DNA from 2 places in the Caloramator mitchellensis genome. Region 1 is predicted to be linked to the other one. Evidence: riboswitches for the same ligand, from Rfam matches in the RefSeq annotation. Region 1 holds a riboswitch; the other holds the start of a gene.

The links. A riboswitch is a leader RNA that binds a small molecule or an ion and turns the genes downstream of it on or off. The one in region 1 is predicted to bind FMN.
Region 2: it holds a riboswitch for FMN, as region 1 does, so the genes downstream of both, ABG79_RS02510 (ECF transporter S component) here and ribD (bifunctional diaminohydroxyphosphoribosylaminopyrimidine deaminase/5-amino-6-(5-phosphoribosylamino)uracil reductase RibD) in region 1, are expected to answer to the same signal.

Annotation. Positions count from the first base shown of each region.
Region 1 is NZ_LKHP01000002.1:26,904-42,035, forward strand. Features, by position in the region: gene ABG79_RS01750 (bifunctional 3,4-dihydroxy-2-butanone-4-phosphate synthase/GTP cyclohydrolase II) at 1-509, opposite strand, end outside; gene ribE (riboflavin synthase) at 530-1,180, opposite strand; gene ribD (bifunctional diaminohydroxyphosphoribosylaminopyrimidine deaminase/5-amino-6-(5-phosphoribosylamino)uracil reductase RibD) at 1,186-2,286, opposite strand; FMN riboswitch at 2,432-2,545, opposite strand; gene ABG79_RS12200 (helix-turn-helix domain-containing protein) at 2,710-3,999, opposite strand; gene ABG79_RS01770 (hypothetical protein) at 4,579-5,307, shown strand; gene ABG79_RS01775 (hypothetical protein) at 5,348-5,908, shown strand; gene ABG79_RS01780 (helix-turn-helix transcriptional regulator) at 6,363-6,728, opposite strand; gene ltrA (group II intron reverse transcriptase/maturase) at 6,987-8,396, opposite strand; gene ABG79_RS01790 (DUF2935 domain-containing protein) at 8,969-9,898, opposite strand; gene ABG79_RS01795 (hypothetical protein) at 10,173-10,616, opposite strand; gene ABG79_RS12810 (cupin domain-containing protein) at 11,074-11,238, opposite strand; gene ABG79_RS12735 (hypothetical protein) at 11,529-11,651, opposite strand; gene ABG79_RS01800 (glycoside hydrolase family 18 protein) at 11,872-13,155, shown strand; gene ABG79_RS01805 (cyclodeaminase/cyclohydrolase family protein) at 13,240-13,857, opposite strand; gene hutI (imidazolonepropionase) at 13,847-15,121, opposite strand; gene ftcD (glutamate formimidoyltransferase) at 15,126-15,132, opposite strand, start outside.
Region 2 is NZ_LKHP01000002.1:188,819-203,950, forward strand. Features, by position in the region: gene ABG79_RS02470 (alpha-helical endospore appendage domain-containing protein) at 166-495, shown strand; gene ABG79_RS02475 (heavy metal translocating P-type ATPase) at 519-2,606, opposite strand; gene ABG79_RS02480 (ArsR/SmtB family transcription factor) at 2,618-2,971, opposite strand; gene rimI (ribosomal protein S18-alanine N-acetyltransferase) at 3,224-3,673, opposite strand; gene tsaB (tRNA (adenosine(37)-N6)-threonylcarbamoyltransferase complex dimerization subunit type 1 TsaB) at 3,666-4,370, opposite strand; gene tsaE (tRNA (adenosine(37)-N6)-threonylcarbamoyltransferase complex ATPase subunit type 1 TsaE) at 4,370-4,798, opposite strand; gene ABG79_RS02500 (heme NO-binding domain-containing protein) at 4,897-6,690, opposite strand; gene ABG79_RS02505 (HD-GYP domain-containing protein) at 6,856-8,094, shown strand; gene ABG79_RS02510 (ECF transporter S component) at 8,189-8,776, opposite strand; FMN riboswitch at 8,825-8,938, opposite strand; gene ABG79_RS02515 (Crp/Fnr family transcriptional regulator) at 8,977-9,669, opposite strand; gene ABG79_RS02520 (Tex family protein) at 9,900-12,062, opposite strand; gene ABG79_RS02525 (sensor domain-containing diguanylate cyclase) at 12,059-13,132, opposite strand; gene ABG79_RS02530 (magnesium transporter CorA family protein) at 13,157-14,092, opposite strand; gene ABG79_RS02535 (M28 family metallopeptidase) at 14,406-15,132, shown strand, end outside.

The sequences.
Region 1 (15,132 bases):
CCGTCTTCATTCATTATTTCGCATATAACCCCTGCAGGATAAAGACCAGCTAAAGTTGCCAGGTCGACTGCAGCTTCCGTATGCCCTGCTCTTTTTAACACTCCTCCTTTTTTTGCAATAAGCGGGAAGACATGTCCTGGCTTTTTAAAATCCTCTTCCTTGGCATCTTTTTCAAGAACCTTTTTAATAGTATGTGCCCTTTCATATGCTGAGATTCCAGTAGTAGTGTCAATAGCATCAATTGATACTGTAAATGCCGTTTGAAATGAATCGGTGTTTCTTTCCACCATATATCCTATATTTAGCTCTCTAATCCTTTCCTCTATTATTGGCATACAAATTAATCCTCTTCCAAACTTAGACATAAAATTTATGGCCTCTGGGGTAACTTTTTCAGCAGCCATCAGAAGGTCGCCTTCATTTTCCCTATCTTCATCATCTACGACTATAATCATCTTCCCCGATTTAATATCCTCTAAAGCTTCTTCTATAGTGTTAAATTTATACATTTTCTTTCCTCCCTCTAATCTTACACAAACCCATGTTCTTTTAAAAAATTAATATCCAAACTTTTTTTATTAGGTAACTCCTCTTTGAAATTAAGCAGTTTTTCTATATATTTGCTTATCATATCGCATTCTAAATTTACAACATCACCTACCTTTTTTCTATGCAAAGTTGTAACTTCCCTTGTGTGAGGAATAATAGACACTTTAAAGCTATTATCATCGGCATATGCTACTGTTAAACTTATACCATCTACTGCAATCGAACCCTTATAAACTATATATTTTAGTAACTCATTTGAAGTTTCTATAGTAAGCCAAACTGCATTATCTTCGCTTTCAAGATTTGTTATAGTTCCCATTCCATCGATGTGTCCACTTACAAAATGCCCACCTAATCTATCTCCAATTCTTAAAGCTCTTTCGAGGTTTACCGCGTCTCCTAAAGATAATAAATGAAGGTTACTTCTTCTCATGGTTTCAGGCATAACATCAACTGTAAAGCTTTGCAGATTAAACTCAGTTACAGTAAGGCAAACTCCATTTGTGCTTATACTATCACCAAGTTTAACGCCTTCTAAAACCTTTCTTGCATTTATTGTAATCTTTGCTGCATTATTTGTTTTAATTATTGATTTAACTTTACCTACTTCTTCTATCAGTCCAGTAAACATAAAATTTATCCCTCCTGCCCTAAGTAGCCTTCAATCATTATGTCATCACCAAATCTATGTAAACCTAAGTTTTTTAACAAAAGTGCATCCTTCATCAGGGGTATTCCTATTCCTCCAATGGGGGTTTTGGCCTCATTTCCGCCTATAAATTTAGGAGCAATAAATATATTTACCTTGTCAACGATTCTTTCTTCAATAGCAGAGTAGTTCAGTTCGCTTCCACCCTCCAAAAGAACGCTATCTATTTTTCTTTTTCCAAGCTCCTGCATCAGAAATTTTAAATCAACTTTATTATCCTTAAGAGGAGTTATGATTATTTCAGCCCCCTTTTTTTCATATTCTTTTAGTCTTTCTTTTTCAGCAAGTTCGGTTGTTGCAATAATAGTTCGTGCATTTGATTTAATATTTAATACTTTGGAATCTAATGGTGTTCTTCCCCTTGTATCAACGATTATTCTTATTGGGTCACTATTATTCCCCTTCTCAAGCCTTGTTGTAAGCATTGGGTCGTCTTTAATTATTGTTCCTACTCCAACCATTATCGCTGCAACTCTTTGCCTTAGATTATGAACATATTCCCTTGATTCTTCATTAGTAATCCATTTTGAATCACCTGTCCTTGTTGCAATTTTACCATCTAGCGTCATTGCAGTTTTTAAAATGCAAAATGGAAGTTTTGTCGTTATATATTTGATGAATATTTCATTAAGCTTTCTGCTCTCTTCTTCTAATACTCCTGTTATTACTTCTATCCCATTATCCCTTAATATTTTGATGCCCCTTCCTGATACTTCTGGGTTAGGGTCCTCCATCGCTACAACAACTTTTTTAATCCCCTTTTCAACTATCGCATTGGCACATGGGGGAGTTTTACCAAAGTGGGAACAAGGCTCCAGGGTAACATACATTGTTGCACCTTTCACATCTTCTATAGCATTTCTAAATGCATTTACCTCCGCATGGTGGCTCCCGTAAATCTGATGATACCCTTCTCCAATAATCCTGCCTTCTTTGACTATTACTGCTCCTACAAGAGGATTAGGATTTGTAAAGCCAGCACCTTTTTTTGCAAGTTCTAAAGCTCTCCTCATATATTTTTCGTCCATAAGACCACCTCAAATATAATATTTCCAATTAACAAAAATTTTAAGATTTTGGCAAAAACAAAAGCCCTGAATAAATTCAGGGCTTATCTTACTATGAAAGCAAGATTTATTTACCAAATAGATTATTGATAAATAACTTTATTTTTTTAATCTTCTCCCATCCAGACTATACTGTCGGCCTCGGAATTTCACCGAGTCAACCTTTCGGCTCGCGGGCTTTACCGCCGGTGGGGACTTGCACCCCGCCCTGAAGATTATTCAATTTCTTTACTCTAAGTTAACACTAATTTATATAATTGTCAACTCTTGCTTTTGCTTTAATGCTCTGTTTATAAACAATATAATTCTATAGTTTTTGAACAGGATAAGAATTATATGTTGAAAATATCTGCTTCTTATACTTGTAAGTCAATTGCAATATTATCATATTAAAATATTCTTCCTTCCAATTTTATTCTTATATTCTTTCTTTTTTACCTTGTAATTTTCATCACCTGTTATCGTATATAAATCTTCATAAAGTAAAACTAAATCATAAAAATAATTATGGGATATAAAAAATGTTTCACATTTTTTTAAATACTTAATTGAATTTTCTCTTTTACCACCTAAATAATATATATGTCCTAACATAAAATTTATATTATGCTTAAACCTTGCTGGTAAATATTTGAGTTTGATATTACTTACAATGTTTTGAACTTTACTATATTCGTTCAGGTTAAAATAAATTACCATTTCTTGATATAAGAGCTTGTTCAAAACAATAATATCCTTAAAATTATTTTTACAAAACTCTAAAGTTGTTATTGCTTCATTAATCTTTCCTGAATATCTTAAAGCATTAATATAGTTCAGGTAACAACTTCCAGCAGATATTTCATCATCAAGATATAAATAAGAATAAATTGCCTTTTTAGCATATTTTATTGCTTTTTCGTATTGTTGGGTGTTATAAGAAGCTATATTTAAAGACAGGTAAATATCTGGCATAATATCAATATAATTGAAATTATTGCACTTATTCAAAAAATCCTCAAGTAGATTAATGATTTTATCAAATTTACAGGTTTGAAGAAAGATATATGCTAAATTATTATGGACTATATAACTGATTTTAGAATCCATAGCATTGTGCATTTTCAGGTGATTGATTGCCATTAAAAGATAATGTTCACACTTTGCATAATTTTTATTTTTCAACATTATTTTAAATAAAGTATTTAAAGCTTCAACAAAGGTAATTACATTTATCTTCTGGTTTATTTTATCTGACTTTGTATATTCATTTATGTACCTTTTTAAAAATATTAGAGCTTTATGGAGCATATTTAAATTGAAATAAGATATTCCTAAATAGAAATACTTATTAAAATCGTTAAATTTAATAAATGTTTCAATATCAGTTTCTTTAATTTTAACGATGCTGTAATAGTCTTGTTGTAAATAAAGTATTTTTAAAATTGAATTTTCTATTTGATTGTTTGAGTCACTATCGCGAGAATATTCACAATCTATATCAATAAAAAAATAATGAAAAGAAACATCTAATTTATTAGATATATATTGTAGTTGAGGAATAGAAGGAAGCATCTTATTATTTTCAATTCTGCTTAAAACAACTCTGCTTAAATATTCTCCGCAAAGTTCTTCCTGCGATAATCCCTTTTGTTGTCTTAAATTTTTAATCTTTTCTCCAATTGAAATGTTCATAAACTCATTTTCACCACCTTTTGCTACATGTAACTTAAAGTTACATTTTTTTTAGCTTATTTTAGATGGGCATATAAATTTAAGAATTTAGAAGTATTAATTTGATAAATAAAATTTGGAAATCATTATATATGATAATTAAATTATACATATTTTGATTTAATATGTAAAATATGGTTCAATCTTAATAAAGGAGGTGAGTGTTAATGAAAAAAATAAAAATTTGTATTTTGCTTTTTTTAGTTTTAAGTTGGTTTACATTTAACATTGCAAAAATTGCTACAATGAATTATAAAAGAACATTTATTACAAGTGAAGAAGAACCTAGAGTTCATTCAGTTAAATACTTAATATAGGTTAGAGATTTTGTAAAAAAACTAAAGGAAATAATAACTAAGGCTTTATGATTGCTCATTTAAGACACTTAGTAGGTTTATATATAATTCCATCTTCAAAATGGAAATATATTGTTTTTACCATAATATACCAAAGGGGATGAAATTAAAATTTTATATGTTTTCAAAGAATTTTTAAAAAGAAGGGAGATATAATATGAGAAAATTAAGAATGGTTACTGCATTGGTACTTTTTTTATGCTTTTCGGTATTTATTTTAAATGGCATGGTTAATGCACAAGATAGAAGTTTCGCAACTTTTAGCCAATCAAAAAATGTTCCGTTTACTAATGAAAATATTAAGAAATTTGAAAAAAGAGTCATGGATTATTCATCATATGAAACAAAAAGCGAAAAATATGATAATGGCTTAATAGTTCCAAATGGAGCTGATCCAGGTGAAGGTGCATTAAGAACAACATATACTTCTAGATGGTCATCAGGATACACATATTTAGACGATAGCGAATCTTCTTCTATTTTGTCAACAATTCTAAATGTTTCTTTAACAATTGCTGGATATTTTATGACAACTGTCCAAAATATAGTTATAGACGTAGCTTCATTGGTATTTTCTATTTCATGGAATGAAGTTTCTGTAAGCTCACCTGGTGAAGCAAGGTTAAGTCATTCATACTCTTATTATGATCACTTAGGACAAGTATATACTGCAGGCAGCTGGGTTACTAAAGTTGATTTAGAAGCAAGAGAATGGTATAGACATGAATATGCATCATTTTCTTCAGGAGGATATACACACACAGGAACTTATGATTTTATTCCATCTAATGGATATAGTTATTTTAAAGCAGAATATAAAAATCACTTTTTTGATGATCAATGGATATTGGATAAGACACAATATATTTATATAACTAGTGGTCCTAATTATGTTGATGCATGGACACATTAATGATTAGATTTAATTATAATTGAAAGGATAAGTAATATCTATGAAAAATAAAGTTCTGGTTAGCGTAATTTCAGTTATCCTAATATTACTTGTAGTTATCTTATATAAGATTAATTTTAATAAAAATGCAATTAAACCTTTAATTTATGATGCACAATTACCTGAAAATGTAGAATTTATTGATTCAATTAAAAGTAAAAATTTCTATTATAAGGTTGATATCCTTATAAACAAAATTAAAACAAAAGATAGCTCTAATTATACTTCTTTACAATATATTGTTACAATAGAACCTAAGAATAATCAACCTTATAGAGATATTTTAGTGACAGTATTTATTGATAAATTAATTTTTGACATGATGGCTGTTAAATCCTATCCTTATTTTGGTAATGATATAACTGACAAACAAGAAATAAATACAAATAGTAAAAATAATAAGGGGTTAATTATAGGAAGAACTACATGGTTATATAAAGATACTTACGTGGAAAAAATAAGAAATGGTTTTAAGAAAGGTGTAAAAATCAAAGTAAAATGGGATAATGGATTTGAATATGTTTTAATTCCATATAAAAATATTAAAATTGAGGTTTTTTAAATAAGGCTGTATGTCAATAGTTAGGTGTGAAACACCTAGTGTTTCACACCTATAATTGAACCTTTACAAGAATCTCCTTTTCAATTTCGTTTACCCTGCCTTCAAGTTCTGCAACTTCCTTTGAAACTTTATTTACAAATTCCTCATCATTGATTGATGCAGGGTTTAGTTAACATTCAAAAATGCTGATAAAACTACTGTTCTTGCCATCATTCAGGATATTGCAACGTCGGTTACAACGTTTTTATTTCCCTTAACAACAACTACATCCTCAAGTTCGAATACCTCAAATGCATCTTCTTAAACATCCATTAATACTATGTTTATCCGAGTCAGTTTTTGGTACTCTCTTCAGCAATCCCATATCTCTGTTTTCTAAGACTTGTATAAATAATTCTGTATTACTCATAATTCCCCCCTAAAATAAAGGAACCTGGCACTTTTAACTAAAGCGTTAATGCATCTTTATTGTCATATAACCATTCAAGCATTTTTTGATTAACTTTTGCAAGTTCAGCATATTTATCCATACTACTAAAATATGCAATACATAATACTTTTTAAGATACTGAGTTGGAGAGCAGTCATATTCACGTTTAAAAGCTTTGAAAAATCCTGCATGAGTGTCATAACCATAACTCAAAGCAACATCAATTATTTTTCTTCCACAACTTATTTCATATATTGCATGACAAAGCCTTCGCTTTAATATATACTGCATAACAGGCATACCAACTACGCTTTGAAATAAACGATAATAGTGAAACAAGGAGAATCCTGCATTTTCTGCCAATTCGTAAGACGACAATTCAGACTTCAAATTTGCTAATACTATAATAACAGATAAATTTTATAATACATTTCCTGTTTTGCTATTTTTTATTATATCATTACTGCACCTTTTGAGAATATAATAAAAGAGCCAGTCTCAAGACAAGTGTATCTAAAGAAAAAATTTGTTTCATCAACTCATATTGTCAAGAAGCCAAGTAAATGCCATCGAGTAGGAGCTGAATAATTATTTTATTCAGCGTCCTCTCACACCACCGCACATACCGGCCTGGTATACGGCGGTTCGTTAGTTTTCATGCATTTTAGAATACTGTGAGACTAGGCTTTTATAACCTAATTGATTAAAATATGCGTTAGTTAGAGTTGTCGATAAGATGTAACTATTTGCAGTATGCCAGTATCCCTTTCGGGTATTGGCATACATGTATGCAATCTTTGGCTTTACTCCTAATCTTATTAGATTCCTTATTCTTGTTTTAACCTTTTTCCATAGTTTCCATTCGCACATCCTTAATCTTCTTCTTATCCATCGGTCTAATTCTTCCATGTGTTTCTTCCCTTTTGCAAGTGAAAAGTAGTTTACCCATCCGATGATTATTAGATTAAGTTTATTTATTCTTTCTTCTGTGCTCAAAGGTTTCCTTCGACTTGTTATTTCCCTTATTTTATCCTTGAATTTCTTTATACTTTCCTCGGCTATCCTTATGTTTGATTCTCCTCGGATTACATAATATGAAAACCCTAGAAACTTTCTCTTCCATGGCCTATCAACTGCACTTTTCTCTCTATTTACTTTTAGTTTAAGGACTTTTTCAATGTATTCAGTTATGCTTTCTTTAACTCTATGGGCTGCCCTTTCGCTTTTAACAAATATGTTGCAATCATCTGCGTATCTGCAAAATTTATGCCCTCTTCTCTCTAATTCTTTATCTAAGTCGTCGAGTATTATATTCGCTAAAAGTGGACTTAATGGGCCTCCCTGTGGAGTGCCTTCTTCAGTTTTAACCTTTATCCCGTTTAGCATTACTCCAGATTTTAGATATGCTCTTATTAGTTTTAGCACTCTCTTATCCTTTACTTTCCTTGCTACTCGGCTCATCAGGATATCGTGGTTTACTTTGTCGAAGAATTTCTCAAGGTCTAAATCTACTACCCATGTATATCCTTCGTTTATATATTTATTTGCTTTCTTTACTGCTTCCTTTGCACTCCTATTTGGTCTGAATCCATAGCTTCTATTAGAAAATTCCTTATCAAATATTAATGTTAGTTCCTGCGCTATCGCCTGTTGTATTAATCTGTCAAGCACAGTCGGTATCCCAAGTAGTCGAACTCCACCGTTAGGTTTAGGAATCTCAACTCTTCTAACTGGTTGTGGTTTGTATTTACCTTGTAGTATTGCTAATTTTATTCCTGGCCACTCTTGTATTAGAAAGTCCCGAAGTTCATCGGTTGTCATTCCGTCTACTCCATGGCTTCCTTTGTTAGCAACTACTCTCTTATATGCTCTTTGCATGTTTTCTCTTGAGAGTATTCTTTCCAAGGTTTCGTATTCTTCTGCATTGGTTTCTCCTTTTGGGATTGCCGGAGATATTCTATGCACTCCTTGTTTACCTTCGTGTTCCACACTATTCTCAACAAGGTAGTCTGTATATTCAGTTTTCTGCAGTCTTTGGATATCTCTCGAAGTCTTCAAAATTCAAACCTCCTAACGTTCGGTCCTTCACATGATAACGCGTTTCTCATGCTACTATGACGTCTGCTGACTTCTAACAGTTCAGTTATCCATCACTGGATAGGTTACCATTTAGAAAGTTCATTCTTTTAATGGTATATCTGTTAGACCTCCCCGGGTAAGAACGACCGCTTTCATCCCATAAACTCGCCACATTTACTGTATGAGGTTCGGGTAGTGTAGGACTTTGTTTTGTTGCGCAAACTCGTCCGCCTCAAATCAGCCTCTTATGTGGTTCTTGTTCATCGAGCCGGGACTTTGCCTCCGGCTTCCTTCAGATTCCACCTCACGATGGACACCCTTGCCATTGGCTAGTGGTTCCCACTACCAAGCCCACAGCGGACTTTCACCGCCAAGCTGTCGCCCATGCCGGGCGCACACAAAAAAGGTGTGAAACACCTTGTGTTTCACACCTAAGCTTCTTTCCTACTCCTAATCCCCTATAGTCAATTGAAACAATTACATTTTCGATAACCATAAACGATCTACAATCCCCTATAACATAATGGCACACAATTCCTAATAATGCTTTATTATTTTTTTGCTGTTTTAAATATTTTTAATAATCGCAAATAGTGATTTGCCTCCCGTAAAGTGTGGTCACCCAATAACGGTATTATTATGGATTTAATTTTACAATCTACTAATCCTTGGGTACCTTGTTGCTTAAACTTTTTAATTTCTATAGTTGCTTTCAAGCTATCTTCTGTAACTTTTGCAATTGGCATTGCAGCATCCATCGCTTCTATTGCCTCTTTAGTCAGTTTATCAAACTCATTTCCAAAGTTATTTGCTGTATTTATAAGCTCATTTTCGGTGGGATCAAGAAGTCCACGAATAAATTTGGAGTGTTCAGCCATAATTCTGTTCCAGAAAACTTCTTGCTCATAAGCCTCTTTTTCCAAGTTTATATCTTCACGATTCTGAAGTCTTTGAATCAGCTGATAATAAAACTTTGCTTCTCTTAAAATATGGTCTATAAGTAAAGGGTAGTTACTTGTAAATATCTTACATGATATAACTCCTGATAATAGCCTAGTTTTAAATTGTACTAAAGCTGAAACCAAACGCATAGCTCTCTGATTAAGCATAAATACTTCTTGTTCTAGCATAGGATTAACTACCATTAATTCATCGCCCATTAATGCTTCTTCTGCTTCCGTCAAATCAGTTGGAATGTCTATTCCTGTAAAATATGCTGAAGCAATTTCAGCTTTTAGTGTAAATGGTGTTATTACTTCGCCAGACTGTAAAACACTACTACTTACAACGCCATTTGAAAGCGATATGGTATCTGCTAAAAGGTTGTCAAACTCCATTCTAAGGGTATCTGCTTTAAGTATAAGATTTGAGTCCTTTTGTGTAAAACCTATTTCTAGAAAAAATGAATGTTCTTTCATAATCCTTGCAAAAAAGAGATGTAACTCTAAAGATTGTCGTACAAATTCAATGCTAGATAGCATAGTTAACCTTCCTTAATATAACAATTACTCACTAATATCATTATATTAATTCTATGCATGAAATGTTACTATCTCGAACTAATAAACCATCATTGGCAATCTTTTGGGCATCAAAATATAACCTTGCCCCAGGTTTATAAAATGTATCTACATTCATTTCTATTTGACCTTTTTGTTTGGAAGATACAACAATTTCTCATGCAATTCCTCCGTTTGTAAACATGATATAATCACTATAATCAGTGGGGTCACCCAGCTTCTCGCCGATAGGTCTTTATTCTTTAATGAAATCTTCTAATTTCAAGGTATTCAACGATTTCAAGCAACCATCTTTCTTTATGGATTGCCAACAATCCCAAGTAGTGCTATGAACCAACACCTTCCATTCATATGGTCTTAAAAATCTATCCATATAACTATGCCCACTATACTCTTTTTTAGCAGTATCTAAATCACCCCTTGAAACTGATACGATTATATACTTATTATGTGACGTTTCATACTCTATAAAATCCATAATTCTATATTTCCAATCAGAACATTTCTTTGTAACTATAACCTGAAAAACGCTTTCTTGACCACCACCTGTAAAAAGAAAGTAGTCTGCATCGTCAAGTAGTTTCAACACTATCCAATTTCTATCATACCATCTGTTTTCGCTAAATGGGTTTAATGTGGATGGTTCAAAAAATACATTTGTATAGTAAATATTTGCCATGCTTAAACTCCTTTCTCCGCATAAGCAAAGTTCAATTAATAATATTTGCTTCGCAGTATTTTACTATTGCGTCACAACTAGTTGATATAATGATTATACCTTAATTTACCAATTAATGGTGGTTTTAAAAAATTATCATCATAATTTATTTTCTTCTTATTCTCTAAATCTTCCTCATTCCCATGGTTTTATTATTATTATTTTATCAATGGTTAAATCTAAAAACCTCCGCCACTTATGATACGGTTCTCCGTTTCGCTATAACTGCGGTTTTTCAATTATTTTAACTTCATCTCTATAGCAACATTTATCCTATAAACACCTACATATATCAGTAAGAACTATTAATCTAATGTATTCAAAAACTTCTCAACACTTAATAAATTCCAATAGTACAAAATATCTACCTATAATTAAGCTACATTATCATAACCTTATTAACAAGCCAAATGAACTCCTACATTGGATAATAAATAACCGCACTTAATGAGCAAATTGTATCACCTGTATTTTTATAAACATGAGGGCTATCTGCCTTAAATCGTATAGAATTACCCTTTGTTACAACAAAATCTTGGCCATTTATATTGATAGTAAGCCTGCCTAAAATACAGTGGTGAATTCCTGTCTACCTTGTTGGTGAGCTTCTGTAATTCTTGCATTTATTGGCTTTGTAGAAACCTGCTGCTGGCATTGTTTGGCTCTATGTTCCAAAAGTCCCTTGTATAAAATTATAAAGTCATTAATATTATTATGGCACTGCTGCTTGTTTGTTGTTCTGTCTCGTTATTCCTGTAAACCATTTTCTCTTATGTCATTTAGTTCACAAGGATTAAAATACCATATTGAACCCGTTGATTGTACTTCAACAATTGTGTTTTCGTTTTAGTAATTTTTTACTTTATTTTCCTTTTAAGTTACTTTGTATTGATCCTTAAATAATTTTCCAATATCCTCTTCCACTAAACTATTCTTAACTGTTCCCATTGATTGAAAACCTGCTATCCTTGGATGGTGAAAAATTCGTATCTTCAAGAATGTTTGCTTCTATACCTGGCACAAATTTAATTTCTCTATATTAGCTTAATTATGACTTTGTTCACTATTACAGACATAGAATTTGAAGCATTTATATTGGAATGCAAATTAATAAAAGATCTAAAACTTAGATATAATATCTGTTAGAAAAATGGTACAATTCTCCTTCTAATTCATAAAATAATAATGGATGAATTCATAAGTGAAAGGAGATACTATGCAAATTCATGTTGTTAGACCAGGACAGTCTTTATTTGAAATTGCACGAATATATAATTCAACAATTGGCGCAATTGCGGGGGCTAATGAACTTCCAAATCCAAACCAGCTAGTAGTAGGCCAAGCTCTTGTAATTCCAATAGTGGGAAGCTTCTATTGGGTTCAGCCGGGAGATAGTTTATACAGTATTGCAAGAAAATTCGGAATTAACTATCTTACACTTGCCAGGATTAATGGCATCCCTCCTAACAGACCTCTTCCTATTGGTTTAAGATTGTATATTCCCCCAATGCCAAGAAGAAAAGCAGAAATTAACGCATACGTTGAGCCATTAGGCGGGAGAGTTACGCCTGAGTTGGAACAGTCTGTTAGGAGAGTAGCACCGCATTTAACTTATCTTTCACCCTTTAGCTTCCAGATTCAGAGGGATGGAACTTTAAGGGAGCCACCATTAAATAATTTCAGAAGTATTGCGGATAACAGCGGTGCAGTTTTATTGATGGCGGTTACTAATCTTGAGGGCGGGCAATTCAGCACAGAGCTTGGAAGACTTATTTTAACAAATCAGCAGTTACAAGACACTCTGCTCAACAATATTATTTCTACTGCAAAAAGGCTTAACTTCAAGGATATACATTTTGATTTAGAGCATCTGCCTCGAGAACTTAGAGAAAATTATAACGCCTTTCTGAGAAAGGCCAAAGCAAGATTGAGCGCACAGGGCCTATTAATGTCAACTGCTCTTGCACCAAAAACAAGTGCTGCACAGACAGGTGAATGGTATGAAGCCCATGACTATAGAGCCCATGGTGAAATTGCTGACTTTGTTGTCATAATGACCTATGAATGGGGCTATAGTGGAGGACCAGCAATGCCAGTATCTCCATTGCCTGAAGTTAGAAAGGTTATTGAATATGCTTTAACTGAGATGCCCGCCTCTAAAATTATGATGGGGCAAAATTTGTATGGATATGATTGGACTCTTCCTTTTGTTCCTGGAAGTGTTGCAAGAGCAATCAGTCCGCAAGAAGCTATTTTATTGGCTGCAGAAAACAATGTGCCTATAAGCTATGATACAACAGCTCAGGCTCCACATTTTGATTATACCGATGCAAATGGAAGACGCCATACAGTATGGTTTGAGGATGCCCGTTCAATTCAAGCAAAATTTAACCTTGTAAAAGAATTGAACCTTAGAGGTGTAAGTTATTGGAAGCTCGGAATTTCATTCCCACAAAATTGGCTACTTATTGAGAATAATTTTGATGTAGTAAAACGATAATTAAACAAGTTAACCTAATTAAAAATAGCTACCTGACTATATCTCGGTAGCTATTTTTGCATAAATTATTAATTTTTATGAATATCACAGAACAACCTTTTTAAGTATTTCCATTTCAACTTCATTTACCTTGCTCTCAAGTTCTGCAACTTCCTTTGAAAGCTTTTCTACAAATTCCTCATCCTTTATCGATGCAAGGTTTATTTTTACATTTAATAGTGCTGATAAAACTGCCGTTCTTGCCATCATACAGGATACTGCACCATCTGTTACTGCATTCTTGTTTCCCTTTACAACAACTACATCCGCAAGTTCGAATATCCTGAACGCATCCTTTGCAGCTTCAAGAGGAACAAGTGCAGCTTCCTTTAGAGCACTTTGGATAGCATTCTTTCTTGCTTCCTTTTCTTCGTCAGTTTCCTTAGGCATTTTAAACGCATCCATAACTTTATCGAATGCCTTACAGTCCCTGTCTATATCTTCTAATAATTTTTCTCTTAATGCCTTTGCCTTTTCTATAATTGTCTTCATTTCATCTTGAACTTCCTCATAACCCTTTTTACCTACAGTAAGATTTGCAACCATTTCAGAAAGTGCCGCTGCAATCGAGCCTGATAAAGCCGCTACGCTTCCGCCGCCTGGAACAGGTGCAGAACTTGCAGTCTCTTCAACAAAACCTCTGACAGTTTTTTCAATAAGCATATCTATCATCCCTTTCCTTATCAAATACCAATTTACCTCTTTTGATAACCTTTTCAACTGAACTTATTCCAATATGATATGGTATAAATTTATACGATGGATGTTCCAAAATAACAATATCCGCCTGCTTGCCTTGGTCTAAGCTCCCAATTTCCTTTTCCCTTCCTATAGCTGCTGCTGCATTTATCGTTATTGCAGTAATAGCCTCTTCTAAAGTCATGTTCATATATAAAGTAGAAAGTGCAACGACAAAGGCTAAATTTTCTGTAAAGCAGCTTCCTGGGTTAAAATCGCTTGCAAGAGCAACTGATGCACCACTGTCTATCATATGTCTTGCCCTTGCGTAATGTTCCCTTAGACTAAAGGCAGTTGCAGGGAGCAATGTTGCAATAACACCTTTTTCTGCCATACTCTTTATTCCCTCATCACTGGCCTGCAGAAGATGGTCAGCAGAAGTTGCTCCAACCTCTGCAGCAAGTTCGGCACCACCTAATGACACTATTTCATCTGCGTGCATCTTTAATTTGAATCCCATTTGCTTTGCTGCCAGTAAAAGCCTTCTTGATTCTTCAATTGAAAATACATTTTTTTCGCAGAACACATCAACAAATTCAGCAAGATTTTTTTCCTTAATATATGGCAGAACCTCTTTTATTATATATTCTATATAATCCATTCCTCTTCCTTTGTATTCAGTTGGAACAGAATGAGCCCCAAGATATGTTTTTACAATATCAACAGGATGTATTTTATTTAGCTCCTCATAAACCTCAAGCTGCTTTACTTCAGTATCAAAATCAAGTCCATAGCCTGATTTTCCTTCAACTGTTGTAACTCCAAAGCTGAGCATTGAGTTTAATCTCTTAAGTCCAAGTTCAACTAATTCTTCCTTCGAAGCTTGTCTTGTTCCTCTTACAGAGTTTATTATTCCTCCGCCCTTTTGCATTATCTCCATATAGGTTGCACCCTTGAGCCTTAAGTAATACTCATCGGCTCTATAACCTCCAAATACAAAGTGGGTATGGGAATCTATAAACCCTGGTAAAATTGCCTTTCCCTTTGCGTCGATTACTTCATACTCTTTTTCATCAATATTTCTTAAAACTTCTTGAGTTTTCCCGACAAGTTTGATTATTCCGTCCTCAACAACAACTGCACCATCTTCAATTATATTAAGTTCATTCATGTTTTGGCCTTTTTTTGCCTCAAAGCCTGAACAGGTTACAACCTCGCTTGCATTTTTAATAAGAAGCTTGTTTTTCATATCCTCACTCC
Region 2 (15,132 bases), 160 kb from region 1:
TCTTTCCACCCCCTTAATATATGCCTATCAGGCTACTAAATTTATATTTATATTTATTTAAAAATATTACAAATATTGAATAGGTCTAAACAATTATTTTATGTTGAAACTTATCGAACAATTTGATTTGTTTTTCATATGATAATACTAAGGGGGGAGAAAACCGTGGTAAATTCTAATGTGTCAGCTAATTCACCTACTATTCCTAATATTACTCCAGTTATCGACCTAAAAAACAGAGATATTATTAACCTACTTTTAGCTTCAATTGCATTAGAAGAAATAAGCCTTGCACAAATACTAAGTGCTGAAGCTAGTAAAATCGAAGAATTGCTCGCAGCAAGAGGGCCTGCAAATATAGACGATATGATTAGGCTCGACAGGGAAGTGAGTAAAATACTGGATGATGTAATCAAACAACAAATGCTCCTTGATTTTAAATTTCAAAATATATTAGACTTAATCGAAGCAAGGCGAGATAACAGAGATTGCTAAAACAAAACCTTAAGTGCTTCCACTTAAGGTTTTGTTTTTAATACTCTTATAGAATTTAAAACAGCTAAAAGTGCCACTCCAACATCTGCAAAAACGGCCTCCCACATTGTTGCAACTCCAAAGGTAGCTATCACCATAACGATTATTTTAACTCCTATTGCAAGAGCTATATTCTGATAAACTATCTTTCTAGTTCTTCTTGCAACTTCAATTGAAGTTATTATTTTTCTAATGTCATCATCCATTAAGACTACATCTGCTGCTTCAATAGCTGCATCTGAGCCTAATGCTCCCATAGCTACACCTACATCAGCTCTTGCGATAACAGGCGCATCATTTATTCCATCTCCAACAAATAGTATTTTTCCATTTTCATTTTCAATCTCAAGTTCCTCTAACTTTTCTACTTTGTCATTAGGTAATAAACCATAATAAAATTTATCTATACATACCTTTTCTGCAACATCTTTTGAAATTTCCTTAGAATCACCTGTGAGCATTATAGTCTTAATTCCCATTTCTTTTAATGTTTTAACTGCAACAATTGCTTCATTTTTAATTTCATCGCTTATTACCAAACATCCTGCAAATTCATCATCAATTGCCACATATACTAACGTTCCAACATCAGAACTTTCATTGATTTTTATTCCATTTTGTATCATAAGCTTAGCATTTCCAACTAGAACCTTCTTATTATCTATTATTGCACTTACACCAAAGCCAGAAATTTCTTTATAATCTTTTACCCTTGATTTATCAACCTCTTTATTAAATTCATTTAATATTGAAATTGCTATAGGATGATTGGAATAGCTTTCAGCTAAAGCTGCAAATTCTAATACATACGCTTCATTCCAATTTTCACTACTTATAACCTTATTAACCCTAAATTTCCCTTTCGTTAAAGTTCCTGTTTTATCAAATACTACAGTTGATACATCCTTTAAAGCTTCAAGATAATTACTTCCCTTAATTAGAATTCCTCTACGCGAAGCAGCACCAATACCGCCAAAAAATCCTAATGGAATAGATATAACTAAAGCACATGGGCATGATACTACTAAAAATATTAATCCTCTATACAGCCACACTTGAAAACTACCATCGTAAAATACAACTGGAATAATTACTATTAATGCAGCTATAGCAACTACAATTGGAGTGTATATTTTTGCAAACTTTGTAATAAAATTTTCTGTTCTAGATTTTTTGCTATTTGCGTTCTCAACAAGTTCAAGTATTTTATTCACGGTTGAATCTTTAAAATTCTTTGTAACTTTTATTTTTAAAAGCCCATTTTTATTGATGAATCCACTTAATACTTCGCTTCCAACTTCTACATCTCTCGGAATGGATTCACCAGTCAATGCTGAGGTATCTACTGTAGACTCACCTTCAATTATAACGCCATCAAGAGGTATTCTTTCTCCAGGTTTTACAATTATAATATTATCTACCCTAACCTGCCTTGGCTCTACCTTAAATTCTTTTCCACCAACTAACAAATTTGCATAGTCAGGTCTTATATTTAAAAGTGCCTTTATAGAACGCCTTGATTTTTCTACAGCTAAATCCTGCAAATATTCCCCTATCTTATAAAACAGCATAACTGAAACGGCTTCTGGCATTTCTCCAATACTAAAAGCCCCTAAAGTAGCTATTGTCATCAAAAAGTTTTCATCAAAAACCTCTCTGTTTTTAATGTTTCTTATTGCTTTAAATATTACATCATATCCAATAATTGAATAAGAAACAATGAATAGGATTGAACTTGAAAGACCCTTAAACATATAAGCAGCTATAAAAATTAATAATCCAGCTAAAGTTGGTATTAACTCCTTTTTATTATATTCCATCGTTTTAACATCCAAATCATCTTCAACTCTCTCGCTTAAAACTACATCTGGTTCTATAGATTTGACAATCCTGCTAACTTCATCCAATATACTTTCAACAGAAGCATCTTTTGACAGTTCTAAACTTAATGTCTTATTTACAAAATCAATATTAGCGTTCTCAACATCCTCAAGCTCATTTATCTTCCCTTCCATCTTTGAAGCACAGCTTGCACAACCAAGACCATCCAAAATATATATTTTTTTAATCAAGTTAACCCCCCCTACTTCTCATTAACATGAACAAGACCTAAATCAAATATCTTTTTAACGTGTTCATCATCTAGGGAATAATAAACAACTTTTCCTTCCTTTCTATATTTAACCAACCTTGCACTTTTTAAAACTCTTAATTGATGAGAAATTGCTGATTGCGTCATGTTCAATACTGCTGCTAAATCACAAACGCACATTTCAGATTCAAAAAGCGCACATATTATTTTAATCCTTGTAGTATCTCCAAGAACCTTAAATAATTCTGCTAAATCATATAAAATTTCCTCCTGTGGCATCAAATGCTTGACCTTTTCTACCACATCTTCATGGACTACATTACAAGAACAGCTTTCAAATTCCATGTCATCACCTCAATATATGAATAATTGTTCATATGTTCAATTTTATTTTATCACAGCTTATATTTTATTTCAACATAAAAAAACTAAAGACATATGAAATTTTATTTAAAAAACAAAATTTCATATGTCTTTAGTCGACTCATTTTTATAAAAGCCCAATGAATGATTTCTAAAAGACTCTCACAAAAAACAAAGAAATTACTGGTAAAATGAGCAAAGCCTTGTAAATCATTCATGGGGCTTAAAACAACTTTAGATATCATACTTCCACATAATAATAGCATCTTCTCCGGTATCTGAGTAATATCCTTTTCTTCTAGCAACCTCAATAAAGCCATACTTTTTATAAAGTTTGATAGCAATATGATTGCTGACCCTGACCTCTAACGTTAATGCGTGCATTTTGTTTTCTCTTGAAACCGACAATATATCGTCAAGCAGCATTTTACCAAGTCCAATTCCCCTGAATTCAGGATGAATTGCTATATTTGTTATATGCCCCTCACCATATAAAAGCCAGAGTCCATAATATCCAATAACTCTTTCATTCTTTAAAAGAACTCTGTATTTTGCAACCTTATTACGAGTTAGTTCGGATATAAATGCCTCATAAGTCCATGGGGTATTAAAGCTTAGATATTCTATTTTGACGACATCATCTATGTTCCCAAGGTGCATATCCTTAATAACAAAATCATTCAATTATCCCCACCCTCTTTTCATATTCCCTTTCAGCCTGGGACTTTCTAATATAAATAGGACTGTATGTATTTATATTATCAGATATACCATCCTTTAACCTTTTCAGTGCAATTTCTCCAATAGCTGCTGCCCTTGGATATGTTGAAATATTTTTCGATAAATAAATGTTTTTTAAAATATTCTTCAGTTTTTCTGCATGCAATTTAATAGCATCGCCACAGAATAATACTTTGTCATATTCTATAAGCTTTTCTACCAATTCATCTATATGAAGCGCATCATAATCATGTAATTTTATTAATTCATCATTCTCAAATTTATAAATTGCAGTATAAACATTTTCCCTCAAAGCATCCATCATTGGAACTATCACCCCATCAAAACTGTTCTGCATAAAAGCCAAGGCATCAAGGCTTGATACTCCAATAAATTTTAAATCTCTGCCCTGAGCAATTCCCTTTGCAGCCGAAACGCCTATCCTAAGTCCTGTAAATGACCCCGGCCCTCCTGATACTGCAACAGCATCCAAATCATCAACCTTAATCCCCAAAGTTTTAAATAGATTTTCTATTATTGGGAAAAGCAGAACAGAGTGCTGCAATTTATTGTTTATGTAAACTTCACCTTCAACCTTTTCATCTGTAACAACAGCAACCGAAGCTACAGTTGAGGACGATTCAATAGCCAAAACCCTCATTAAATCAACTCCCTGTTAAAATTTATTATCTCAATTTCTCTTCTTTCTTCACCCACAACCTTCATTTCTATATCTATCACATCTTTAGGCAGGATATCCTTAATTGAATTCCCCCATTCGATGATAGAAACCCCGTTCCCGTATATATATTCTTCAAATCCTATCTCGTATAATTCAAATAAATCATCTATCCTGTAAACATCAAAGTGATATAAAGGTATGTCTCCCATATACTCATTTACTATCGTAAAAGTAGGACTTGTGATATCATCATATATATTCAACCCCCTAGCGATACCCTTTACAAGATGGGTTTTTCCTGCTCCTAAGTCCCCATTTAAGTTTATTATATCACCTCTCGCTAATGTCTTCCCTATTTTAAATCCAATATCCATTGTTTCTTCTGGCGAATTTGTAATAATCTTCATATGGCCACATCCTTTAGTAAATTTCATTTATATTTTATCACAAGTTGCATTTCAGTCAATTAATATATTAAACCCTGCGAAATTTCGCAGGGTTTTGATTAAAGCTTATATACTCCAATATCCTCTTTAAATTGTTCAGTTATCTTTTTAAAGTCGGTTATGCTGTTTGTAAGTTTTTTAATTTCTTCAGCATAAGTTGAAACATTAGCGCTTACCTCTTCTGATGACGCCGAATTTTCTTCAGCAATCGCTGCCAAAGACTCAATCTTTTCATAAATAGTTGCAATGGAATTTGTTTCCCTTTCAAGTTTTACGGAGGTTTCAATCATCTTATTTGCAACTTGAACTATCTTGTCCTTTGCAACTCCACTTTTTTCTATTGCCTCTTGAAGTATTATATTCTCGTTATTTAAGTCATCAAACTGTGTCCCAACTCCCATGACAAGGTTGTCAATATCAGATATAAAACTATTTAGATTATTGTTTATGTCATCAACGGCCTTTTGTGATTGTTCTGCAAGCTTTCTAACTTCATCTGCAACAACAGCAAAGCCTCTTCCTGCCTCTCCTGCCCTTGCAGCCTCAATTGAAGCATTAAGAGCCAATAGATTTGTTTGTGCTGCGATGTTTGAAACCATTGAAACAATTTCTGTAATATTTTTAGCTCTTTTCTGCATTTCCTGGCTATGGTCCATAACGTCTGCAAATTTTGTTAATATATCGTTTAATTTTTCTACTGTTCTTGATACATCCTTAAACGTTTCTTCGATTTTTCCTACAGCACCTTCAAGTTCCTCTTTGTTTTCTACTTCAATCTCAACCACCTGCTTTATTGACTCAACATTGTCATTTAACAATGAAACAGAGGTTTCAGTCTCCTGTGCCTGAGTCATAGCAGCCTGAGCAACTTGTTCTACAACCTGGGATATTTCATTTGAAGTTACATTCATCTTGCCGGCAATTTCGTTCAACTTGCCTGAGAAGGTGTTCATCTCATCAGTCATTCCCTTAAATGAAACAAAATCCTCTCTTATTCTTCTTTTATAATCGTTTATTTCATTGAATATGTCCTCAAATATATCGCCTGTTAAAATCTTTCCTTTTTCTGCATAATTAAGTTTTTTCAAATTTTCAATTTCCCTTTTAATTGACTCAAATGGTCTGTTTAACAATATAGAAGCTACCATTGGAGAAATGAATGCATATACAAATGATGCATATGATGCAATTTCTTTATTTATAAACAATGTTGCTCCATTTAAAATTGCAAATATAAAGAATGCAAGTATTGCAATTTTTGCGTTTATATTCTTAACAAAGCCTAATGCCCTATTAAGCACATAACTTTTTTTATAATAAATCTCATTCTTAAAAGTCAATTTAAGCTTTAACATATCTGGTTTCTTTTCAAGTTCTTCTACGCTTATATCCTCTTTAAAATGCTTGCTTGCCCCTTCTAAAAGTCCTAAGAAATAGTCAAACATCCCTCTGTGTGAACGATAAGTGAAAGTAGCTTCATGTGAAGATATAGGCTCTAGGTCAAGAACAGGTGGCTTTGCACCCTGTATTCTTTTTGTAACTTGCTTATGAACATCGTTCATTGATTTTAGAAAACCGTAAAGTGAATCATGGTTGAAAAATGCCGGATAGTCCTTTGACCATGTTAACACATTATCTATCCCTATCTCTCTCCAAAGTTTATCATATGGTTTACCTGAAAGCGAAGCTATTGTTGAAACTATTTTAAATATTTTATTATCTTCAACATCCTCGATAGGCGAGAAAATTTTATCTTTGCTGAACCCAACTTCTTCAAGAGCTCTATTGACTATATCATCATTAGTAATCTTTCTGCATGTTCTAATCCATGTCGAAACCGCAGTTCCTTTCATTTTAACACCCCCAATTCAATTATAGAATATATTATACCACCTTTCAACAGATAATTATTATCTTTGACATGATTTGATTAATTTTTTTAAAACACTTTTTCTTAGTGTAGATTTTAACAATGTTTTGCAATATAATAATATTAAGAAAAGAAAAAGGGTGATTAAATGATTAAACTTGATTCTCACGATTTACTTTCAGCTTTAAGTTTGGCAATTGATTTATCTGAATGCAGCTCACATTGTGAGGAAAAATATTATGAACCTACATTTAATATAAATTTATCTCAGCACAAATTCATAAACCATTCTAAGAGGACAACCTATGTTGCAATGAGCATTGGGAAAAATATATCCAATGATACATCATTCTTGAAATTTTTATTTATAAGCGCCGCTCTTCATGACATAGGCGTTACTGGAACTGCAGACCTTTTAGATGCACATTTGAAAAGTGAATATATATTAAGGCATAGTGAAGAAGGAAGTTTCCTAATAGATAAATTACCTATGGACTATAAAATTTCACAGGCTATTAAATATCATCATGAAAACTATAACGGAACTGGTCCATTTGGTTTAAAAAATGATGAAATTCCACTAATCTCTCAAGTTTTGAGGATATCAGATTCATTTGAGCTTATATATGATGAAAATATCCCAAATTATATCCAGAGGGACTTTATATCCAAATTTTTTAAAACACATAAGGGTATTTACTTTAACCCCCACCTTATCGACATACTTTTCGAATTGCAATCAAAGGAAAAATTCTGGTGGGATGTTGAAAACATAGGTCATATTCCAGAAATATACGATTCAATAAAGCCTGAAATAACTAAAACATTCTCAATGCAGGAAATAAGAAAAATTGCCTATGTATTTGCAGACATAATTGACAAGAAAAGCCCATTTACCTATACACACTCGAAAAACCTTACAAAAATAGCATTGAGAATTGCCGATTACTTAAATTTTGATAAAAACAAAAAGATAAGATTTGAGATAGCTGCTCTAATGCACGACGTTGGAAAACTTGCAATACCCAATTCTATCCTCAATAAAGAAGGTCCATTAAATCCAAAGGAAGTATTGATAATGAAAAGCCATACTTATTATACAAGGTTAATTTTATCAAGAATTAAAGGATTTGAAGATATAACAGATTGGGCGTCAAACCACCACGAAAAATTAAATGGACATGGCTATCCTTTAGGCTTATCCGCTGATAAACTTTCGATGGAAGAGAGAATAATGGCTGTTTGCGACATTTATGAAGCATTGACATCGGACAGACCCTACAGAAAAGGTATGTCAAACGACAGAGCAATTGAAATACTTAAGAAGATGGTAGATTTAAATGAAGTCTGCCCCATAGCGCTTGAATATCTGAAAAAAGTTTTGTAAGCTGCCTTTATCTAGAAGCATTTAATTTATTAAGCCATTACACTTTAAAGTCCCAAGATAAATTTTTAAAAAATATATCTTGGGACTGATTATTTTATTTGTGTAATATAGGCGAAACCCTTTTGTAAATTAAAATTGTTACTGCGGATGCTATAAGACCCTTTACGAGATTAAAAGGCAATATGCTATAAACGATAAGAGTGTTTATATCCTTAATTGCAGGGTTAACCTTTGCTGCAATACCAACAATAGCATCAATAGGAAAATGTAATACTTTTTCATATAATGGAAGGAATATATAATAGTTTAAAAGTGAAGCTGTAACTCCCATTGAAATAATTCCACAAATCACTGCATAAATTGCACCTGTCTTCGTTTTATTCTTTCTGTAAATCAATGCAGCAGGCAATACAAAAGATACACCAACTAAAAAATTTGCCGCCTCACCTATTCCAGCCGTTTGATTCTTAACAGCAAAATGAATTAAATTTTTTACAAACTCAATCATAATTCCCGCCATTGGTCCTAATGCAAATGCACCAATCAGTGCAGGAACATCGCTTAAATCGATTTTTAAAAAGTCCGGGAAAATTGGCAATGCAAATTCAAAGAACATTAAAATTAGTGCAAAAGCCGAAAGAAGTGAAACTTTGATCGTCTTTGATAGATTTTTTGATTTAATTTTTTCCATAAAAAAACCTCCCCTTTTTTTCAGGGCAGGAGAATAAATAAATATCCTCTTCCATCCAGACTTTACTGTCGGCTCTGGAATCACACCAGATCTGCCTTTCGGCTCGCGGGCTTTACCGCCGGTCGGGAATTTCACCCTGCCCTGAAGATATCTAAATATATGTTATCAAATTATCAACAAATATTCAATATCTATTCCCTAAATTGTTTTAAAAAACCATTCATATCCCTAATTCTAATGTATTTTCTTTGAGTTTCGATTATTCCTTTTCTTTTAAGGCTAGAAAAAATCCTTGAAACAGTTTCTCTAGTTAAGTTTAATGCCTTTGAAATATCTCCCATATTCACATCAAATTCAACAGATACATCTCCATTTGCCTCGATTCTTCCAAACTTCTGAACATTTTCAAGGACAAAATTTAATAATACTTCCTTTGCATCATTGAGCATCAACATTGAATTTCTATTTCCCTGAGTTCTTACCGAATTCATAACTATATGCGCAGCTAGTTTACGCAACTCCTTAGATTCATCTATTTTTCTTCGTAGGTATATTGCATCAACAGCGTAGATAATACAACCGTTCAACGCCTTATACGTAGCTATTTCAGGAAGCTCAAAGTATGACGAATATCCAAAAAACTCGTCTTGCATAACATATCCAATTGAATATTCATCACCCTTTTTGTCCTTTTTTATTATGATTACCTTCCCGCTGTCAAGATAATATATATATTCATCCCTATAACCTTCTTTTATTATATCTTCGCCCTTAAAATATATTATTTTTTTATAGTGTCCCTTTAATTCCTTATCAAATAGTTTCCTATAGTTATTGCTCTCCCCCATCTTGATGAAAAGCAATTCTTTTTGTAAAACGCTCATAAATAATTGCCCCTTTATAGTGTTCTATCACTAATTTTATCGACCTCTACACTAAAAAGTTTACATTAAATTAAAGCTCCATGATTGATTTCCTTGGTTTCGCTCATTTTGCCAAGTAATTCTAAACTTTTGTTTGTTTTCGAAAAGCAAGAATTACTATGGTTTATGAAATGCGCTTTTAAAAATCAAATCATGGGGCTTTCAAGATACTTATATTCTAATATAACCTTTTACTTCAAATCCTTCATTGAAAGTGCTATTCTTTTTCGCTTTAAGTCTACATCAAGAACCTTAACGTCAACTATATCTCCAACCTTTGCAACCTCCATAGGATGTTTTACATAGAAATTCGCAAGCTCCGACTTATGAACGAGACCGTCCTGGTGAACTCCGATATCGACAAAGACTCCAAAATCTGCTACATTTCTAACAGTCCCCTTAAGTATCATTCCAGGTTTTAAGTGTTCCATCTCCATAACTGTTGACATAAATATTGGTGGCGGAAGTTCTTCCCTTGGGTCCCTTCCAGGCTTTTTAATTTCCTTAATTATATCCATTAAAGTTGGAATGCCGCAGCCTATCTCATCTGCTATTTTCTCAACTCCTCCATTTCTCTCAACTAAAGCATCCAAATTTTCAAGTTTTCTATTTTTAACATCATCTAAAGATAGGTTTAATCTTTCCAAAAAACTTTTACAAACATCGTAGGACTCAGGATGAACTGCAGTATTGTCAAGAGGATTGCTGCTCTCTGGAATTCTTAAAAATCCTGCACACTGCACGAACGCCTTTTCTCCGAGCCTCTTTACCTTTAGAATTTCCCTTCTATCCTTAAACTTTCCATTCTGCTCCCTGTATTCAACTATATTCTTAGCTATCGCAGAATTTATTCCCGAAACATATGATAACAGCGAAACCGAAGCAGTATTCAAATCCACTCCAACGCTATTAACAACATCCTCAACTACTCCCTTTAATGTATCATCAAGCCTCTTTTGAGACACATCGTGCTGGTATTGCCCAACCCCTATTGATTTAGGGTCAATCTTAACAAGTTCCGCAAGAGGGTCCTGAAGTCTCCTTGCAATTGAAATCGCTCCCCTTAATGAAACGTTTATATCTGGGAATTCCTTGCTTGCAAGCTCCGATGCTGAATACACAGAAGCACCTGCCTCTGAAACTACAACATAATAAATCTTTTTGCCTTTTTCATCCTGTATTTCCTTTATAAGCTCTGAAATAAATATTTCCGATTCCCTCGAAGCAGTTCCATTCCCAAGGGATATTATATCAACATCATGCTTATAAATAAGCTGCTTCAACACTTTTTTGCTGCCCTCGATATCGTTTTGAGGAGCTGTTGAATAAACAGTTGCAGTATCAAGAAGCTTTCCAGTTTCATCGACAACCGCCACCTTGCATCCGGTTCTAAATCCAGGGTCAAAACCTAAAACAACCTTACCCTTAACCGGGGATTGCATCAATAGATTTTTGAGATTTGCTGCAAAAACCTTAATAGCTTGCTCTTCCGCCTTTTCAGTTAATTCGTTTCTTATTTCCCTTTCAATCGAAGAGGATATCAGCCTTTGATAGCTATCCTTTACCGTCCTTTGAATATATTCCTTTTCATATTCCCTTTTGATGAGCTTATTTTCTAAAAAGCTAATTATCCTTTCGACAGGTGCCTCAATCTTGACTGACAAAAATTCTTCCTTTTCGCCTCTGTTAATCGCAAGAACCCTGTGCGGAAGTATGCTCTTAACCGGCTCTTTATAATCATAATACATCTCATAGGGTGAAGTTTCTTCCTTAAGGGCCTTTGTAAGTATAATTCCTTCTTTGAAAGTTATATTTCTAATATATTTTCTAAATTCGGCATTGTCTGATATTTCCTCGGCAATAATGTCAAGTGCCCCCGAAATAGCGTCCTCAACTGTTGCAACTTCCTTTTCAGCATCGACAAATTGCTTTGCAATATCATAAATTGCCCCTTCGTAATTTTGTTCAAGTATTATATTAGCAAGCGGCTCAAGTCCTCTTTCCTTTGCAATCGTGGCTCTTGTTCTTTTCTTTGGTCTAAACGGTCTATAAATATCATCAACTTCAGTTATAGTATTTGCCTCATCTATAGCCTTAACTATTTCATCCGTAAGCTTGCCCTGTTCATCAATAAGCCTTTTAACTTCTTCCTTCTTAGAAAAAAGGTTTCTTAGATAATTTAACCTATCAAAGAGCTGTCTTAGTGTAACATCATCAAGTCCACCGGTAACTTCTTTTCTATACCTTGCTATAAAAGGAATAGTGTTTCCCTCGTCTATAAGCTCTACTGTATTTTTAACTTGATTTTCTCTAATATTCAGCTCGCGTGCTAAAATACTTATAATATCCATCATCTCACCTCAAGCTTGTTTTTTTTCTTTTGCTCATACATCTCATTGTCTGCAATTGTTATAAGCTTATCAGCGTTTCTTGTTTCAAATGTGCTGCTATACCCTGCACTAAACTTAACATTAATTCCATCCACAGGGTTTGTGTCTAAAAATTCCTTTATCTCATCTATTTTTTCTCTTAATATTTTTTTACTTCCCTTAAATACAATTACAAATTCATCCCCAGCATATCTGCAGATATACGCATTATCATCAAATTGCTTCCTTATCGCATTTGTAAAGTGCTTTAAAGCTTCATCTCCCTTTTTATGTCCGAAGGTATCATTTATATATTTAAAATCATCTAAATCTATAAGGCAAATAGATAATGTTTCCCCTGTGCTCAATAAATCATTTAATAATTCCTCAAATTTTCTTCTGTTCAATAACCCCGTTAAATGGTCATACGATGAGATAAACTTGAGTTCATTCATAAGCTTTACAATTTTAATAGCTGCCTCGAGCTGTATTACTATATATTTTAATAGTATGATATCCCTCTTATTAAACGCATCTTCTCTAATATTATTATCTAGATTTATAACGCCATAAAAATCTCCATCGATGTAAATAGGTGCAGAAATGGTGCATTTAATATCCAGAGCATTTGATTCAACAAGTTTTTTAAAACTTTTTTTACTTAAATGCTCATCATCAAATACCCTTGGGTTCTTAATTATGCTTGGCTCTTTAAGTTTTGTCGTCCTGTATAAATACAACTCTTCTTTTCTAAGATGAACATTTTTTAAAGATTCGATGTCAAAACCCACTGCCGCTTTATATTCCATGTGATTTTTATTTCTATCATAGATTAAAATACTACCCCTTTGAGCATTTTCAATCAAATCAATCGTATACTCTAGAATCCTTTGATACAAATCGTCAATTGATTTAAAATCCTCTATTTCCTTTGCAACGTCGATAAGAGTATTTTTTATTTTTTCAGTCCTTTGGTATTCACTTTTAAGTTTCATATTATTTACGATTAAATATATCGCAAACAATATCGCAATAATTGCAGCAGCAATCTCCATAGACATCCTTCCTAACCTTTAGTATTAAAACATATCCTTCTTAGCAAGAAGGTATGTTACGCCACCAGACATGATAGCAATAATCAATAATACAAGGTAAAAACCGAACGGATTATCTCCAAATGGAACAGGAACATTCATTCCAAAAAGTCCAGAAACCATAGTTGGAATTGAAAGAACTATAGTAATTGAAGCCAAAAACTTCATTACTATATTCAGGTTATTTGAAATAATCGAAGCAAATGCATCCATAGTTCCGCTCAATATATTGCTATATATATTTGCCATTTCAATAGCCTGCTTGTTCTCAATGATAACCTCTTCTAAAACGTCCTGGTCCTCTGGATATTTTTGCATCATCTCAAGTTTAAGCATCTTTTCAAGAGTTATTTCGTTGGATTTTAAAGAAGTTGAAAAGTAAACTAGGCTCTTTTCAAGAGATAATAGCTGTATAAGCTCTTTATTCTTCATTGATTTGTGAAGCCTTGCTTCTATAATATGGCTTGTTTTGTCTATCTGCTTAAGATAACATAGATAATAGGATGCTACTTTATAAAGTATTTGAAGTATAAATCTTGATTTTTTAAACGTATAGAATGACTTAACTTTTTTTGCCACAAAATCATCAATCACCTTGTTTTCCTTTAAGCAGATAGTTACGATGAACTTATCGTTTAAAACAATACCTAATGGAATAGTATAATATTGCAAAGACTTATCCTTAACATCCATAACAGGTATGTCGATTATGACTGAAGTTTGGTCTCCGTCGATTTCAATTCTTGAGCTCTCCTCTTCATCAAGCGGAGCTCTTAAAAATTCAATCAAAAGACCAGTCTTTTGCGATACATACTCAAGCTCAGTCTCATTTGGATTTGTAAGGCTAACCCAGCAGCCGTTTTCGATGCCATCGATTTCAAATGTCTGACCATCGACATTGGTCTTGTATATCTTTAACATTCTCCCACTCCTTCCTCGAGCCTCTAAGGCTCGAGGAAGCCTTAGAGAACTCTATATTAATTTCTTCTTCCTGACGGGTAAATCATCCATACATAACACCTCATATGCAAAAAATTTTCACTAATTTTACTTTACAACAATGAAACAAAAAATACAAGCCATTTATAAATCTCAAAACTATTAACGAATAATGGTTTTCTATTAAAATTCACAAAAAACCCACAAAACAATCAACAAGTTTATCCACATACTGTTGATAAACTTGTTGATATTGGAATATAATAGTAATATATGTAAATGATGGGGTGAGGAAATGAAGAACATTTTGAGCTTAATATTTACCCTAATGCTGTTTTTCCAAAGCATTGCATATGCAAATGCATTTAATCCACAGAATGTGTATAACACGATAAGAGAACTAACCCAGGATAAGTATGCTGGAAGACTTGCTGGGGATAAAGGAAATGAACTTGCCTGTGAATATGTGAATAAAAAATTTTTAGAAGCTAAATTGCAACCCCTTGGGGATAATAAATCCTTCTATCAATATTTTACCGCATATGTTCCTTTTGTTGAGGGGGATATTTCCTTCAAAGTTTTTAATGGTGAAAAATTAGTTAAGGAATACGCCTATGGTATTGATTATAAGGAAATATATACAGGGGCATCCGTTGGAGGGTTTGTAAGAGGCAAATTATATTCAGATGAAACCTCAAAGGGTGAGATTTATATTGGAGTGGATTATCCCTATGAAACGATGTCGACCTATGAATTTGATAAGACCCTTGCAGGAAAGGGAATTAAAGCTGCACTCTATTTTTCTGAAAGGCCTATGAACTTTAAAAGCACATATAAAATTCAAAATGAATATAAAGAAGGGCTCATTAAGCTATTGATTGATTCAAGGTTATATGAAGAAATAAGAGATTTTTCAGATAAGGGATACATATTTGAAATAAAAAGCCCTGTAAAAGTTAAAAAAGTTAAAACAAAAAATATAATTGGAGTTAAAAAAGCTGCATCCTCTGAAAAACCACCTA